3 regions of the Enterococcus sp. JNUCC 77 genome follow, and region 1 is predicted to be linked to each of the others. Evidence: predicted binding sites of a transcription regulator. Region 1 holds the regulator's gene; each other region holds the start of a gene.
The links. The regulator HrcA, encoded in region 1, represses chaperone genes, less so after heat shock. The targets are predictions, from matches to a motif close to TTAGCACTCNNNNNNNNNGAGTGCTAA.

Region 1 (5,826 bases):
CCAAGAGTCAATTTGACTGACAATCAATGGCAGAAAGTAAAAAATGGGCAATTAATGCCAATTAAAGAATTTGGTTACAAGCAATTGCCTGCGCCATTAATTGCTTTTTTTTATCAAGATCAATTGGTTAGTCTATATCAGCAACATCCAGAAAAAAACTGGTTATTAAAACCTAGTAAAGTCATTCGAAATGAACAGGAGTCAAATTAATGGAAGTAATTAAACTACATCATCCTTATCAAAAAGCGATGATTCCCGATGATGATGTCGTATTGGTTTTGGGCTTTTTTGATGGTGTGCATCGAGGACACCAAGAAGTTATTGAAAAAGGTAAACAAATTGCGCATGAGCGGAACTTAAAACTCGCAGTCATGACTTTCAATCAACATCCTGCAGTTGTATTTAGTAAAGTAAAAGAGACACCGATTAAGTATTTATCGACCTTAAAACAAAAAGAAGTTTTAATGAAAAATTTAGGTGTTGATTATTTATATGAAGTGGCCTTTACCTCTGCATTTGCTGGACAGGATCCGCAGAAATTTGTTGATGAATATATAGTTGCGCTTCATGGGAAAGTCGCAGTAGTAGGATTTGATTATACTTATGGCGGTAAAGGAAAAGATGCCGATGTTGATCACTTGCCGATCTATGCTAAAAATCGTTTCGAAACAGTTGTTGTTTCAGAAAAAACTAAAGACAGTGAAAAAATCTCTTCCTCTCGCATTCGCCAATTGTTATCAGAGGGCGATTTAGAGGCGGCAAATGAATTATTAGGTTATGTCTATGAAACTAAAGGAACTGTTATCCATGGTGATGCTAGAGGACGCACGCTAGGTTATCCAACAGCCAATATTTTAATTGATCATGATATTCTTTTACCTAAAGAGGGCGTGTATGCCAATGAGATTTTTGTCGGCAATAAGTGGTATCAGGCAATGGGATCGATTGGACATAATGATACTTTTGAAGCAAATCGTCCCTTAACAGTTGAGTTGAATATTTTAGATTTTGACCAAGATATCTATGGAGAAAAAGTAAAAGTTCGTTGGTATCATTTGCTTAGAGGTCAAGTAGCATTTTCATCGGCAGAGGAACTAATTCAACAATTAGAGCAAGACAAAGAGAATACGTGTAAATATTTTGAACTCATCAAGTAGTTATTGATGAGTTTTTTTGCAAAAACTATTAGAATAACTAAAAAATATTTTGATCGCGTGTGATTTCTTCTATATAATAAAGATATCAATCATTGACGGGAGTGAGTTAATGGCAGTTTTATTAGGAGTTATTTCAGCTTTTTTCTTTTCGATAACTTTTGTTTTAAACCAAGTGATGTCTCTAGATGGCGGCGATTGGCTTTGGACTGCCGCACTCCGTTATTTAATTATGCTGCCATTTTTCTTTTTTATCGTAGCAAGAAAAAGACATCAGCTTCGAAAAGTCTTTAATGAGATCAAACGCTCACCTTTACGCTGGATTTTATGGAGTCAAGTTGGTTTTGGTTTGTTTTATGTTCCGCTGACTTTTGCGTCCACCTTGGCACCTGGCTGGTTAGTGGCGAGTACCTGGCAGATTACAATTATTGCTGGTAGTATCTTGGCACCGTTCTTAGCAAAAACGAATCAAGCAAAAATAGACAGTCGCATGACAACCTTTGATTTGTTTTGTTTTGCAGTTATTTTATTTGGAATAGTATTGGTGGAATCCAGTCATTTTTCTGCTAGTTCTTGGCAAAATAGTTTACTAGCTTTTTTTGTTGTTTTAGTCGCAGCTTTTGCTTATCCATTAGGCAATCGAAAAGTTATGTTGTTAAATGTGGAAGGGAGCAATTTAACAACGATGGAAAGAATTTTAGCGATGCTTATTTGTAGTTTGCCAACTTGGCTTATTTGCAGCGTTATCGCGTTCGTACGTAGTGGCTTGCCGAGTCAAAGCCAGGTAACGGCAAGTTTTATTGTAGCACTTTCATCAGGAGTGATTGCTACTTATTTGTTTTTCCGAGGTACCCAAATGGTGCATGATAATTTGCGATTACTTGCCACGACAGAAGCAACGCAGTCATTAGAAGTAGTTTTTTCCGTTTTATTAGGAATTATTATTTTAGGAGATCCATTACCAAATATTGTGACTTTTTTTGGTCTCGCATGTATTGTTGCTGGGATGAGTATAAAAGTAATGCGTTGAAACATCCATCTATTTGGATGTTTTTTTATTTAATGATTCATGTTAAACTTTGTTAGCAGATTCAACAAGGAGACCGAGAAATGAACCAAATGAACCGAGCAACGTCTGCCTATATTCATATCCCTTTTTGTCAACATCTATGTTATTACTGTGACTTTAATAAAGTTTTTATTGAGGGGCAACCGGTAGATGAATATATTGCAGCTGTCTTAAATGAAACAAAATTACAGTTAATCGAATATCCAGTGGAAAATGTTCCCACCATTTATGTTGGTGGAGGTACACCAACATCTCTTTCAGCCAATCAATTAGAGGTTTTATTGAAAGGCTTAAGGGAAATTCTGCCCTATAGTGAAGGTGAATTTACGGTTGAAGCAAATCCGGGAGATTTAACCGAAGAAAAACTTCAAGTTTTTAAGAATAATGGTGTGAATCGTGTATCAATGGGTGTTCAGACTTTTGATAATCATTTATTAAGAAAAATTGGGCGAAAACATACCGCTGAAGATGTCTATGATTCAATCAAATTGCTGGATAAAATGGACTTTAATAATATCACGATTGATTTAATCTACGCTCTGCCGGGACAAACATTAGAAAGTTTTCGTGAGACGATTCAGCAAGCTTTGGCTTTAGATTTGCCGCATTATGCGTTGTATTCTTTAATTTTGGAAAATAAAACAATGTTTATGAATTGGATTCGTAAAGGAAAAATGATTTTACCGGAGCAAGATATCGAAGCGCAAATGTATTTAGAAGTGATGGAAGCATTGGAAAAAGCCGGCAAAAAACAATATGAAATCAGTAATTTCGCTCAACCCGGCTATGAAAGTCAACACAATATGGTTTACTGGAACAATCAAAATTATTTTGGAATTGGTGCGGGAGCTAGTGGGTATTTAGGAGATAAACGCTATAAAAATAGTGGACCGATTCAACATTATTTACAGCCTCTAAAAGAGGATCAATTACCGATTATTGAAGAAGAATTTTTGACTGTTAAAAGCCAAATAGAAGAGGAACTATTTTTAGGTTTACGAAAAAAAGAAGGCGTGTCTAAAGAAAAATTTAAAGAACGCTTTGGTAGAAGAATTGAAGATATTTATTCACTAGTCATTGAAGAATTAGTCAATGAAAAATTGCTTCAAATCAGTGATCAACGAATCTTTTTAACTCAGGCAGGTATGTTTAAAGGCAATGAAGTCTTTGAAAAATTTTTAATTGATGATGCGATTAGCACTCTTTAATAGAGAGTGCTAATTTTTTTGTCTTTTCTCTTGACTTAATCTACAATTATGGTATATTTATAATCGAGTTAGCACTTAAAGATAAAGAGTGCCAACCAGAGGGTGAGCATATGTTAACGGAAAGGCAAAATTTAATTCTCCGCTTGATCATCCAAGACTTTACTGAAACTGGTCAGCCAGTTGGTTCGAAAAGGTTGATGGAAGAAGGCGTACAAGCAAGCTCGGCAACAATTCGCAATGATATGAAAGTATTGGAAGAAAATGGCTTAATTGAAAAGACTCATTCATCTTCCGGACGAGTACCTTCGAAAAAAGGTTATCGTTATTACATTGATCATTTATTGACGCCAGCTAAGGTGAATAAGCAAGAAGTAGAGCAAATTCGTTCTTCCTTAAAAAAAGACATTCATGAGATTGATGATATTATTTCACAATCAGCCAAAATTTTATCAGAAGTTACTAGTTATACAGCATTTTCTTTAGGACCTGAGATGAAGGACCGGACGTTGACAGGGTTTAGAATTGTTCCTTTGAATGACCGTCAGATTTTAGCAATTATCGTGACAGACAAGGGAAATGTAGAAAGCCAAGTCTTTAGAATTCCTGAGAATGTAGCAAGCAGTGACTTAGAAAAAATGGTGAAGATCATTAATGACCGTCTAGTCGGTCAACCGCTCTTAACAGTCTATCAGAAGTTAAGAACGGAAATTCCGATGATTTTACATCGTTATTTTCAAACAACTGATGGTATTGGCCGATTGTTCGATATCATTTTAAATGAAGCTTTTGAGGAAAAAGTTTTTGTCAGTGGTCGGATGAATATTTTGAACGCAAATCCTGACGATTTATCTCAGTTCAAATCAATGTATTCATTGATGCAAGATTCCGATGAATTGACAAAATTACTTTTACCAACTGATCAAGAGATTCATGTTCGCATGGGTGCTGAATTGGGAGATCGCATGTTTGATAATTTGACAATGGTGCAAGCCAACTATCAAATTATTGGTCATGGTCGCGGCACAATTGCTTTATTGGGACCGACTTCAATGCCTTATTCGAAAATATTTGGTTTATTAGATGTTTTTCGTTACGAACTGACAGCAATACTGGATGATTATTATCGTTCCCTTGATTTGAATCACTAAAATATTCCTCAGAAAGGAAGAGCAAAGTGGCAGAAAAAAACAAACACGATGATGCGGAATTGAATGAAGAAATGGATCAGGAAATTGAGACAACAATTGAAGAAAACGAAATTTCTGAGTTTGATCAATTAACCGCAGAGTTTAATGAGATGGAAGATAAGTTTTTGCGGGCACGAGCAGAAATTGCTAATATGCAAAACCGCAACAAAAATGAGCGAGAACAATTAGTTAAGTATCGTTCACAAGATTTAGCTAAAAAAATTCTACCTGTGATTGACAACCTTGAACGTGCATTAGCTACTGAAGTAAATGATGATCAAGGTGCTAGCCTTAAAAAAGGTGTGGAAATGGTGTTAGAAAGTCTGACTGTAGCTTTGAAAGAAGAAGGAATTACAGAAATTCCAGCAGTTGATGTTGTATTTGATCCAAATCTGCATCAAGCAGTGCAAACAATTCCTGCAACTGATGATGTTCCTACAGATTCAATTGTGGAAGTATTGCAAAAGGGCTATCAATTACATGATCGCGTGTTACGCCCAGCGATGGTTATTGTCGCACAATAAAAAAATTCACTGATTCGTCAGCTTAAAAAATAAAGGAGACTGAAAATTATGAGTAAAATTATTGGTATTGACTTAGGTACAACAAACTCTGCCGTTGCCGTATTAGAAGGTAATGAAGCAAAAATTATTGCAAATCCAGAAGGTAACCGTACAACTCCTTCTGTTGTGTCATTCAAAAATGGAGAAATCCAAGTTGGTGAAGTAGCAAAACGCCAGGCGGTTACTAATCCACATACTGTTTCATCAATCAAACGTCATATGGGTGAAGCTGGTTATAAAGTTGAAATGGATGGCAAATCTTATACACCTCAAGAAATTTCAGCAATGATCTTACAATATATGAAAGGTTTTGCAGAAGATTATTTAGGTGAAAAAGTTGAAAAAGCAGTTATTACTGTTCCTGCTTACTTTAATGATAGTCAACGTCAAGCAACAAAAGATGCTGGTAAAATTGCTGGTTTAGAAGTTGAACGGATCGTTAATGAACCAACTGCAGCAGCTTTAGCATATGGTTTAGACAAAACTGACAAAGACCAAAAAATCTTAGTATTTGACCTTGGTGGTGGTACATTTGACGTATCAATCCTTGAATTAGGTGATGGTGTCTTTGATGTATTATCAACAGCTGGTGACAACAATTTAGGTGGGGATGATTTTGATAACAAGATCATTGACTATCTGGTT
Region 2 (5,826 bases), 910 kb from region 1:
AAAGGAAAAATTTCTACTAAAAAACCTGAAGGATATTATTTAAGTGCTGAACAAGTCAATGTGATGAATGTCTTAAGTGAAAATAATATTCAAGATATCATGAGTACTTCATCAATATCTGATAATGTTCTGACTAACTATTTAGGGCAACCACGACGCTTTAATATGAATAGAATAAAGAGTAGTTTTAATCGCGCGATGAAAGATGATAGCTTCATTTATGAAGGGACAAGTTATCAATACATTTCTCATATCTCTAAAGAAGAGAAAGACGATGTGAAAATAGTTGGCGCTCAGAACTATGAGGGCATCCCTTTTATTGATGAAACTTCGCGGGTAACTTTAGATATCGATACTAGTGGTACGAATGCTGAAGTGACGCAATATACCCAAACGTTATTACGCCAGATTGAACCATTAAGGGAAAAAATGACCCTTTATTCAGAAGAGGAAATCTTAAATACCTTATACATTAATAACAATATTCCTGCGAATTCAACGATTCAAGATATCTATTTAGGTTATTTTCGAACGATTGAAGTGGGGGAAAAGAATGTATATGTTCCTGTCTGGTTTGTAAAAATACAAACTTCTGATGATGTGAGTCAGATTGAGCGAGTGAATGCCATGAGTAACCAAGTTATTTCCAATAATTTGGTGCCAAAGGTAGAAAATCCGTAAAAAGGGTTGTATACTTAAAGACAGTTTTTAAAGAAGGGACCACTTTTGATGTTAGATATGAATCATGCCTTTAATGTCAGTGTTCTGGCTAGTGGCAGCAGTGGGAACTCACTGTTTATAGAGAGTGCAGGCAAAAAAATATTAGTCGATGCTGGCTTAAGTGGCAAAAAAATTATTAGTTTATTAGCTGAAGTCGACCGTAAACCGGAAGATTTAGATGCGATTTTAGTGACTCATGAGCATCGTGATCACATTCATGGCGTGGGTGTATTAGCACGAAAGTATAAATTACCAGTTTATGCGAATGAAAAAACCTGGCAAGCGATGATGCCTCTGATTGGTAAAGTCGATTTGGAACAGAAACAAATTTTTGATATGGGTAAAGTCTTAACTTTTGGTGATATGGATATTGAAAGTTTTGGTGTATCTCATGATGCAGCAGCACCGCAGTTTTATCGTTTTTATAAAGATGGTCATTCTTTTGTGATGCTGACAGATACTGGTTATGCTAGTGAGCATGTGAAGGGAATTATTTCTGATGCCGATGCTTATTTAGTCGAAAGTAACCATGATTTGGAAATGTTGCGGATGGGACCTTATCCTTGGAATTTAAAGCAACGGATTTTAGGGGATCGGGGACATTTATCCAATGAAGATGGCGCCTTAGTGATGACCGACATTATCGGTGATCATACGAAGCGTGTGTATCTGGGGCATTTGAGTAAAGAAAACAACATGAAAGAGTTGGCCCATATGACAATGGAAGAAACATTGTTACGCTATGATTTAGGTGTCAATCATCAGTTTCAAATTTTTGATACAGATCCTAATGCCGCTACAGAATTATTTGCTATTTAAAAAATTCCGTCTCAATGAAGAGACGGAATTTTTTTTTAGATAGTTACGACACTAATATGTTGATTGGGGTGGGTATTATTGACTGCTTCGTCTACCATAGCAATCGCATAGTCAGCCATACTAATCATAGAATCGCCATTAGCATCAGTTAACATGCGGTCATCACTTAAAGTATATTTGCCGGTGCGTTCACCATTTGGTACGAAATAAGATGCAGGGCTAATATAGGTCCAGTGGAGATTCTTGCTGTCTTTTAATTCTAAGAAAGCTTTGTACATATTATACGCTGTGGGATAATAGCCGGCATTAGGATCTGATAAATCAATCATCCGTTCTGTTTTGGCATCGTCCATAAACAAGGAAGAAGTCCCGCCAATCACTAATAAACGAGTTTCGGTGCCACTAAGCAGGTCAATTAAATGCTGCAAGGATGTTTGATGTAATTCTTCATGACCACTCGGTGCGCGAAAAGCATCAATCACCACATCAAAAGCAAGCAAATCTTCTTTGGTTAGATCAAATAAATCTTTTTTAACAAAAGGAACGTCAGAAGCTAATTTTTCTGGGCTACGGACAATAGCGGTGACATCCAAATGACGAGCCAGCGCTTCTTTTAAAATCAAAGAACCGGCATGTCCAGTGGCACCAATTACTGCAATTTTCATATAAAAAACCTCCTATACTGATTTCTCTTTCAGTGTAAGGAGGTTTTTTAAAAAAAGCAAAGAAAAGCAATTATAATAAGCCAGCTTGACGTGCAGCTAATTGGACAATTATTACTAATAAATTCATCCCTACGTGGGTAATCATTGAAGTCCCAATCCGTCCAGTATAACGATATAAGAAACAGAAGAATAAACCTAAGCCGCCATATAATAAATAATGTCCATCAACGTGAGCGGCTGCAAATAAAGCCGAGCTGATTAATGCTGGCAAGATAAAGCCCCAGCGATTTGATAAGGCGCCAAAGATTGCCCGGCGGAAAACCAATTCTTCCATAATCGGTCCTGCGATAGTAGTGGCTAAAATAAATACCATGTTCTCTTGAATCAGTTGAATAATATTTTCAGTATTTTGTGATGCGGTGGGGGCATTGAAAAAAGCCTGTTCCACCATGAGTAAAACATTCTGTAAAAGGATGGAGCCGAAGATTCCTAAGAAGCCAAAGAGAATCATCCAACCGATCGCTTTTGGTTTTTGTTCAATGTTAAATTTTTGACTTTTAAATAGATAGATTAATAGTAATATTGCGCCAATAATATAGGCAAAAGTCGTCATGGTGATGCTTTGGTTTTGAGTAGGTCGAACAATTAAAGCGAAGATCACAGGTGATAGGTAGACCATCAAGTAAGTGATAATTGTTGCGATACTATATTTTTTTGCTGTCATAGATACTTCCTTTAAATTTTTTCTTTTAAGTATAGCATAAATAGATCTAGAAAAAATTTAAAAAAATCAGATGAAAAACTTGCAAAGTGAATCGAAAATGAGTATCATAAGAAATGTGAGTTAGCACTCTTTGTCTAAGAGTGCTAATAATAAAAACCAATCAAATTTTGGAGGGATTTATCGTGTTAAAACCATTAGGTGATCGCGTGATTTTAGAAGTAGCGCAAGAAGAAGAAAAAACTGTAGGTGGTTTAGTTTTAGCATCAGCTGCTAAAGAAAAACCCCAAACAGCTAAAGTTGTAGCTATTGGTGAAGGTAGCACACTTGAAAACGGTGAAAAAAGTCCAATGCCAGTTGCCGTTGGTGATATGGTAATGTTTGAAAAATATTCAGGTACAGAAGTAAAATATGAAGGCACTGAATACTTAATTATCTCTGCCAAAGATATTATGGCAATCGTTGAATAATAAAAAATTTTGAGGTGAAAAATCATGACAAAAGAAATTAAATTTGCAGAAGACGCACGGGCAGCAATGCTTCGTGGGGTAGATAAATTAGCGGATACAGTAAAAGTAACATTAGGCCCTAAAGGTCGTAACGTTGTTTTAGAAAAATCTTATGGCTCTCCATTGATTACTAATGATGGCGTAACAATTGCTAAAGAAATCGAATTAGATGACCATTTTGAAAATATGGGGGCTAAATTAGTTTCTGAAGTTGCATCAAAAACCAACGACATCGCTGGTGACGGTACAACAACTGCAACTGTTTTAACACAAGCAATTGTACGCGAAGGATTGAAAAACGTAACTGCTGGTGCTAACCCAATGGGTATCCGTCGCGGAATCGAATTAGCTACTAAAACTGCAGTTGAAGAATTACACAATATTTCTTCAATCGTTGATTCAAAAGATGCGATCGCACAAGTTGCGGCAGTTTCTTCTGGTAGCGAAGAAGTAGGTAAATTAATCGCTGAAGCAATGGAAAAAGTTGGTAACGATGGTGTTATTACGATTGAAGAATCAAAAGGGATCGATACTGAATTAGATGTTGTAGAAGGGATGCAATTTGACCGTGGTTACTTATCTCAATACATGGTAACTGATAACGATAAAATGGAAGCAGCTTTAGAAAATCCATACATCTTAATCACTGACAAAAAAATCTCTAACATTCAAGATATCTTGCCATTGTTAGAACAAGTATTACAACAATCTCGTTCATTATTAATCATTGCTGATGACGTGGATGGCGAAGCTTTACCAACCTTGGTATTGAACAAAATCCGTGGAACATTTAACGTAGTTGCTGTTAAAGCACCTGGTTTTGGTGACCGTCGTAAAGCGATGTTGGAAGACTTAGCTATCTTGACTGGTGCAACAGTAATTACAGAAGACTTAGGTTTAGAATTAAAAGATGCAACAGTTGAAAACTTAGGTTCTGCTGGTAAAGTTGTAGTAGATAAAGACAATACAACTATCGTTGAAGGCGCTGGCGACAAAGAACGCTTGGCTGAACGAGTTGAATTAATCAAACGCCAAATTGGTGAAACAACTTCTGACTTTGACCGTGAAAAATTACAAGAACGCTTAGCTAAATTAGCTGGTGGGGTTGCAGTGGTTAAAGTTGGTGCAGCAACTGAAACTGAACTAAAAGAATTAAAATTACGAATTGAAGATGCTTTAAACGCGACTCGCGCAGCAGTTGAAGAAGGTATTGTTGCTGGTGGTGGTACAGCATTAGTTAACGTTATCAATAAAGTAACTGAATTAGATGCAGAAGGCGATGCAGCAACTGGAATTAAGATTGTTGTTCGTGCTTTAGAAGAACCAGTACGTCAAATCGCTGAAAATGCTGGCTTCGAAGGTTCAGTTATTATCGACAAATTAAAAAATGCAAATGATGGCTTAGGCTTTAACGCTGCTACTGGCGAATGGGTAAACATGGTGGATGCCGGAATCGTGGATCCAACTAAAGTGACTCGTTCAGCATTACAAAATGCAGCTTCTGTATCAGCATTGTTGTTAACAACTGAAGCAGTTGTTGCTGACAAACCTGCTGAAGGTGGCGCAGCTGCGGCTCCAGCAATGGACCCAAGCATGATGGGCGGCATGATGTAATTCATCAGAATTTTTAGAACTCCGAGAAATCGGGGTTCTTTTTTTCAGCAAAAAATCTTCACTTTGCCTAACGTACAAAGTGAAGGTTTATTTTTTATTTTGGAAAATATTTTTGCCAGAGGGCGGGATTTTTTATTTGATAAGTTTGGAAAGGACGGCCTTGTTTGCGGTAGATTACGTCACTGGTTAGTAAGTCTTGCTGTTCTAAAAATTGCATATATTTGCGGACGGAGACGTGGGAAAAGCCACTTTTTTCCGCCAATTCTGCTACCGTGAAGCTAGCAGGAAATTCCTGCATGGTTTTGTAAATACGAGCCAGTGTGGCTTTGGAGAGTCCTTTTTCCAAAATCAATTCTGCTTTCTTTTGGCTTTTGTCGTAAAATAGCTGGTCAATTTGGGCTTGATTTAATTCTTCATGCTGGAGCATAGTTGTTTTTGCTAAGAAGCTTTCAAAGCTTTGGGCAAAGCGCTCATAACTAAATGGCTTCATTAAATAATCTAAAATACCTAAATGATGGGCGGCTTTTAAGGCTTCAGTTTGGTTCTCAGCTGTGATTAAGATGACTTCGCCGGGAAATTCTTGTTGTCGGAGATCTCGCAAAAAGGCTAAGCCATCATCATGTTTTAAGTGTAAATCCAACAAAATTAAATCTATCTGTTCCTCAGCTAGAAGTGCCTTGGCATCATCGGTGGAGGTTGCCTCTAAAATATTCAATTGGGAGTCAATTTTGGTTAAATAGCTTTGATGGATGAAGGCAACCATCGGATCATCCTCTAA
Region 3 (5,826 bases), 730 kb from region 1:
AATCACACATTTCTTTGATTTTTTCAATCGTGAAAGAAGCGCGCATAGCATACCCGCGAGATCTTTGAATAGCAACAATCTTAGTACTTTCAGTTAATTTATTTTTTATTCCTGTAAAATCAACTGATCCATCTGGTAATAAATCAACTGCATCATAGCCAATATTATATTCTTTAAAAGAGCCTACGCCATTACCAGTTTCACCTAACACTTCCAACAAAGTATCGTAAGGAGTCCCTGTAATATATAAAAGTTCATCTCCAGGGCGTAGATTTCCATACAATGCTGTTGCAATTGCATGGGTACCAGAAACAATTTGTGGACGAACTAAAGCAGCCTCTGCACCAAAAACTTGGGCATAGACTGCTTCTAATACATCGCGACCTAAATCATCGTTACCATAACCAGTTGAAGGTAAAAAATGGGTCTCTGAAACCCGTTGTTCACGAAAAGCTGTTAAAACTTTTTGCTGATTTGTTAAAGCAATATCTTTTACTTCTTTTAGGCGAAGTTCAATTTGTTGGTCCACTTGTTCAATCTTATTTTTTAATTCATCTGGAAAATTATTCTGCCACATTGTCACCCATTCTCCTTATCCATTGAGAACTTTCTTTCGCAAAACCACGAATTTGATAGGTTTCACTAGACTCGTCAAAGTCTTCCGCTAAAACCAATGTTACTCGTTTAATTGTGCTTAATAATTGTCCCTCACTAGCTGAAATACTTAGCAAATATGGGCTCAAAATTTCCATTATTTCTTTTCTAATACTTTCTGACAGCTGTTCTTTTCCTTTAGAGGATTTAGCTGAAATAAGTGTATTAGGAAATAGGGTTGGTGCAAATTGAATCGGATTGATTTTATCGGCTTTATTATAAACAGTCAGCGTGGGAATATCTTCCATCTCCAACTCTTTCAACAAATCTAAAACCGTCTGTTCTTGCTGCTGACGGTCCTCAGCACTAGCATCGACCACATGTAATAATAAATCCATTCCACGACTTTCTTCTAAAGTTGAATGAAAGGCATCCACTAATTGTGTTGGTAAATCTTGAATGAATCCAACAGTATCAGTTACCGTTGTTTGCATTCCTTGCGGTAATGACCAACGTTTAGTCAAAGGATCTAAAGTGGCAAATAATTGATCTTGTGAATAAGTATCGGCGCTCGTAAGTAAATTAAAGATCGTTGATTTACCGGCATTGGTATAGCCTATTAAACCAATTTGAAAGACAGTTGAATCGTTTCTTTTTTGACGAGAACGTTCACGATGGGCTTCCACTTCTTTTAAATCTTTTTTAATAGCAGAAATTCGTCGGCGAATATGTCGTCGATCTGTTTCCAATTTGGTTTCTCCAGGTCCACGGGTACCAATCCCACCACCTAAACGAGATAAACTTTGCCCTTGACCAGTTAATCGATGAAATAAATAATTTAATTGCGCCAACTCGACTTGCAATTTGCCTTCTTTTGAACGAGCTCTTTGGGCAAAAATATCTAATATTAATTGAATACGATCAATTACCGGCACACCTACAATACCTTCAATTGTCTCTGCTTGGCGAGGAGATAAAGCATGGTTAAAAATAACTAAATCAGCTTCATGAGCTTCTACTAATTGTTGCAGTTCAGCCATTTTCCCTTTACCGATAATTGTTTGGCGGTCTACTTTTTGACGTTTTTGGGTCAATGAATACACAATTTCACCATGGGCCGTTTTAGTTAATCCGGCCAATTCGTGCATGGATTCTAAAAAATTGGATGTTGTATCATCTGTTTCTACACCAACTAGAATTACGCGTTCTGACAATTCTATCCCTCCTTAAGCCATGTTGCCACAGCATTTTCTATATTTGTAATAGTTTCTGGTTGTTGCACCAAATCATACCAAACAACAGGCATTCGATTTCTAAACCAAGTCAACTGCCGCTTGGCATATCTTCTGGATTGCAACTTAATTTCTTCGGTTGCTTCAGTTAAAGATTGTTCTCCTCGAAAATATGGGAATAATTCTTTATAGCCTATTCCTTGAGCTGCTTGAACAGTAGGCGTAACAAAAAGTTTTTCGGCTTCATCCAATAACCCATCATTAATCATTTGATCCACCCGTTGATTGATCCGCTGATATAACAATTTTCTTTCTGTATTTAGGCCAATAATCATTGGATTATAAAGCAATTTAGGTGTTTTTTCTGGTGAAAAAATTGAACGTCCAGTTAATTCAAAAACTTCCAATGCTCGAATAACTTTTTTTTGATTATTAAAGTGGATTTTCTCTGCTGCTAATGGATCGAGCGCTTTTAACTGCCCCCAAAGTGCTGATTTGCCGTTTTTTTCAGCAAAGATTTCATATTTTTTTCTTAACTGAAGATCATGGTCAGTTTCAGCTTTACCTAACTGATAATCCCATAACAAGGATTGAATATATAAGCCTGTACCACCTACTACGATTGGTAATTTTCCCGTAGCAGTAATATCCACAATTTTTTTTCGCGCTTCTTTTTGAAACTCTGCAACTGAGTAATTTTCATTTGGATCCTTAACATCAATTAAATAATGGGGAATTCTCTCTTTTTCTTTTTCAGTCACTTTGGCAGTACCAATATCTAGTGTTCGATAAACTTGCAAAGAGTCACCACTAATAATTTCACCGTTAAATTTTTTTGCTAAATCAATACTCAAACTGGTCTTACCAACCGCTGTTGGTCCAACTATAACTAATACTTTCTCCATTATATTCCTACTTTACATCAAAATAGCGTAACGGTTCTTTTGTTAAACGTGCTAATTGATTTTTCTTTTCCTGCGTAATTGAAAGTAATTCATCAGCAAAAGATTCCATCAATACTCGTCCACCCTTGTATGCGTAACCTCCCAAACGAACGGTTTCTTCAGGTGAAATAACCATTTTACGATGGGAAATATTTTTAAAAAACTCTTCCACTAGATATGTCGGTAAATAAAAATTATTTTGTGCGGCAAAAGATTGCAAATAAATATAATCATCAATTGCTATATAAGTATCATCAAATGCATTGAAACTAACGTAATTTTCCATCATTAAGCTACGTTTACTCAAAATTTCATTGATTTTTTTATTTAATAAATTCATTACTTCAATTTCTTTTACTCGGTGTTCAAGTTCTCGTTTCCGATAAGTTTGTCTTTCTTGATATTTAAAAAAGAAAAAAACTGTCACGCCAACAATCGCAGCACCAATCAAAACACCGATTAATCCAATAAGTCCAGTACTCATTTTTCACCCTCTTTTCCTGTCTTTTATATTACCATATTTCCGAATTAAAAAGGATGGTTGAAGAAAGTCAAAATAATCGTCCAAAACATTTGACCAATGTTGACCAATAGATTATACTATGTTTTAGAATTTAGCAATTACACTTGAAGTGTGCTAAAATAATTTTGAAAAAAGATTTGAGGAGGAATTTCCTATGAATTTAGTCCCTACAGTTATTGAACAATCATCTCGTGGCGAAAGAGCTTACGATATTTACTCTCGTCTATTAAAAGACCGGATTATTATGTTGAGTGGCGCGATTGATGATAACGTGGCAAACTCAGTGATTGCCCAATTACTATTTTTAGATGCACAGGACTCTGAAAAAGATATTTATATCTACATTAACTCTCCTGGTGGTAGTGTATCTGCCGGTTTAGCAATTTTTGACACAATGAACTTTGTAAAAGCCGATGTCCAAACAATCGTTTTAGGGATGGCTGCATCAATGGGTAGTTTCTTATTAACAGCTGGCCAAAAAGGGAAACGTTTTGCCTTACCGAATGCTGAAATCATGATTCACCAACCATTAGGTGGCGCCCAAGGTCAAGCAACTGAAATCGAAATTGCAGCAAAACATATCTTAAAAACTCGCGAACGCTTGAATAAAATTTTAGCTGAACGGACTGGTCAACCACTTGAAGTGATTGAAAAAGATACTGACCGTGACAACTATATGACAGCTGAAGAAGCAAAAGCATATGGTCTAATTGACGAAGTAATGGAAAATAGTTCAGCTTTAAGCTAAACAAAATGACTCCTGCAAATTTTTTGCAGGAGTTTTTTTATATAAACATATTTACTAAATAAATCACCCATAGATGCAATGGATAAAAAACGTAAAAGAAATATTTAGATGTTTTGGTTTGATAACCGCCTCTTTTTCCATTGTATAAATAAATCAATGGTAATACCGTCACCATCATAAACTCATTATCAAACGTCAAATATTGATACAAACTCTCCCCAGTATTCATCTGCCAAAAAATAACAATACTCCACGCAAACAAAACAAAACAAATAGCAAAAACTCCTAAATAAAGAATTTTCGAATTTTGCTTCAAGTGGCTAAAGTAAAAAATTAAGCTAATTGGCAATAAATAAAGACCACCTTCACTGAACAAAATTGGTAGTAATAAAAATCCCGCTACTACTAAATATTTACCATTCTCTCGACTTAAATCAACTGCCCATATCAAAGCGAACAATAATGCCAATGTTAGAAAAATATTATTTGGTCCAATTAATTGCAACACACTAAAACCACCAGTGAAATGATCGGTATAATTGTCAGCCAAAAAATTAATTAAACTATTCCCTAAAAGCATTATCCCCGCGCCTAAGCTTAATCGCCTCAAATATTTTTTTCGACTATGAGTATAAAAAAATCCTTCAATCAATAAAAAAACAAATAATGGTGCTACAAATCGACCCAACCAAGATACCCACAAAGGCCACCCTAAACTTGCACCAAAATAAGTATTGATATGATCGATTACCATAAAAACAATTGCTATAATTTTTAATTGATAACTAGATAAACCTTTTTTTAACATTTCATCTCCCCGCTTTCAATTCTTATCTTAGCAAAGAAAAACTTTATAAAAATGGGACGTTAGTCTGAAATGCTGCGAACAAAATTGTCACTTAGCTCGCTTTAGAATAACCAGTGGTATAATCAATCGTTACACCATCTTGCACATTGTAAATAAAAACATTATACGAAACATTTGAATCCTCAATACTTTGAGCTTCCATCTGGACCCCACGAGCAACCAATTCATCGTCTTTAAAATAAGGTGATACACGATAACGTACATGATGTTTTGTTTCACGAATATAATCGCCAACCTCTTCCTCATACTTAGTCATACCCGGGTGATTGAAACGAGCCGTTCCAGTCATCAAGTTTTTCCAGTTATTATTTTCGCCACTTAATTGAAAAGCAACCAGATGACAACGATTATATAAAGGTTGATCATCATAAAATTTTTGATGCCAGCCAGTTGGCTTAACGTTTAAACTTTCTCTTTCTTCTGTTGGCATCAACTCTTGACTTAACATTCCATTTGCTGGTCCTACGCGATTGAGATCATCTAAATCAGAAAAAATTGTCCATGAACCATTGGCTAATGACAAGTCAGTTTCGTTAAAATTGGGATTATTTTGGTTCAACGTAATGACTTTTTCACCATTATAATCTGGAATTTCTGATAAATGATCAATCGTAACACTTGGCATCGTAGATGAAATACTAGGTTCTGTTGATATCGTCTGATTTTCTGGATTGCTTTGACTGTAAACACCATAAGCAATTGCTAATAATATAATAATGCCGCTAACGACAGTCGGTCTCTTTTTTTTAACCATACATACCTCTTTTTTTAATTTTTTTGCTTAATTATTATAGCAGATTTTTTAAATAACGATGAAGATAATTTTTTTTAGAATGTTTGATACTAATTAAAAATTATCTTCAGGATTTCTTTTAATATAAAAATTTTTTCGAGATTTTTGGAAGAAGTTTGATAAA

Region 2: a site for HrcA is predicted at 3,049-3,075, ahead of groES (co-chaperone GroES). Genes of this name have one in related genera too.
Region 3: a site for HrcA is predicted at 3,385-3,411, ahead of clpP (ATP-dependent Clp endopeptidase proteolytic subunit ClpP). Genes of this name have one in related genera too.

Annotation. Positions count from the first base shown of each region.
Region 1 covers NZ_JBTHIG010000001.1:1,591,587-1,597,412, reverse strand. The annotation lists gene truB (tRNA pseudouridine(55) synthase TruB) at 1-210, shown strand, start outside; gene ribF (riboflavin biosynthesis protein RibF) at 210-1,157, shown strand; gene ACVWNY_RS07840 (DMT family transporter) at 1,267-2,184, shown strand; gene hemW (radical SAM family heme chaperone HemW) at 2,274-3,431, shown strand; gene hrcA (heat-inducible transcriptional repressor HrcA) at 3,542-4,579, shown strand; gene grpE (nucleotide exchange factor GrpE) at 4,606-5,142, shown strand; gene dnaK (molecular chaperone DnaK) at 5,191-5,826, shown strand, end outside.
Region 2 covers NZ_JBTHIG010000001.1:684,737-690,562, forward strand. The annotation lists gene ACVWNY_RS03495 (two-component system regulatory protein YycI) at 1-681, shown strand, start outside; gene ACVWNY_RS03500 (MBL fold metallo-hydrolase) at 730-1,539, shown strand; gene ACVWNY_RS03505 (NAD(P)-dependent oxidoreductase) at 1,575-2,204, opposite strand; gene ACVWNY_RS03510 (CPBP family intramembrane glutamic endopeptidase) at 2,275-2,928, opposite strand; gene groES (co-chaperone GroES) at 3,111-3,395, shown strand; gene groL (chaperonin GroEL) at 3,420-5,048, shown strand; gene ACVWNY_RS03525 (response regulator) at 5,143-5,826, opposite strand, start outside; gene ACVWNY_RS03530 (Spo0B domain-containing protein) at 5,816-5,826, opposite strand, start outside.
Region 3 covers NZ_JBTHIG010000001.1:860,879-866,704, reverse strand. The annotation lists gene ACVWNY_RS04425 (methionine gamma-lyase family protein) at 1-577, opposite strand, end outside; gene hflX (GTPase HflX) at 564-1,808, opposite strand; gene miaA (tRNA (adenosine(37)-N6)-dimethylallyltransferase MiaA) at 1,811-2,731, opposite strand; gene ACVWNY_RS04410 (hypothetical protein) at 2,739-3,254, opposite strand; gene clpP (ATP-dependent Clp endopeptidase proteolytic subunit ClpP) at 3,448-4,041, shown strand; gene ACVWNY_RS04400 (TraX family protein) at 4,079-4,849, opposite strand; gene ACVWNY_RS04395 (DNA/RNA non-specific endonuclease) at 4,941-5,663, opposite strand.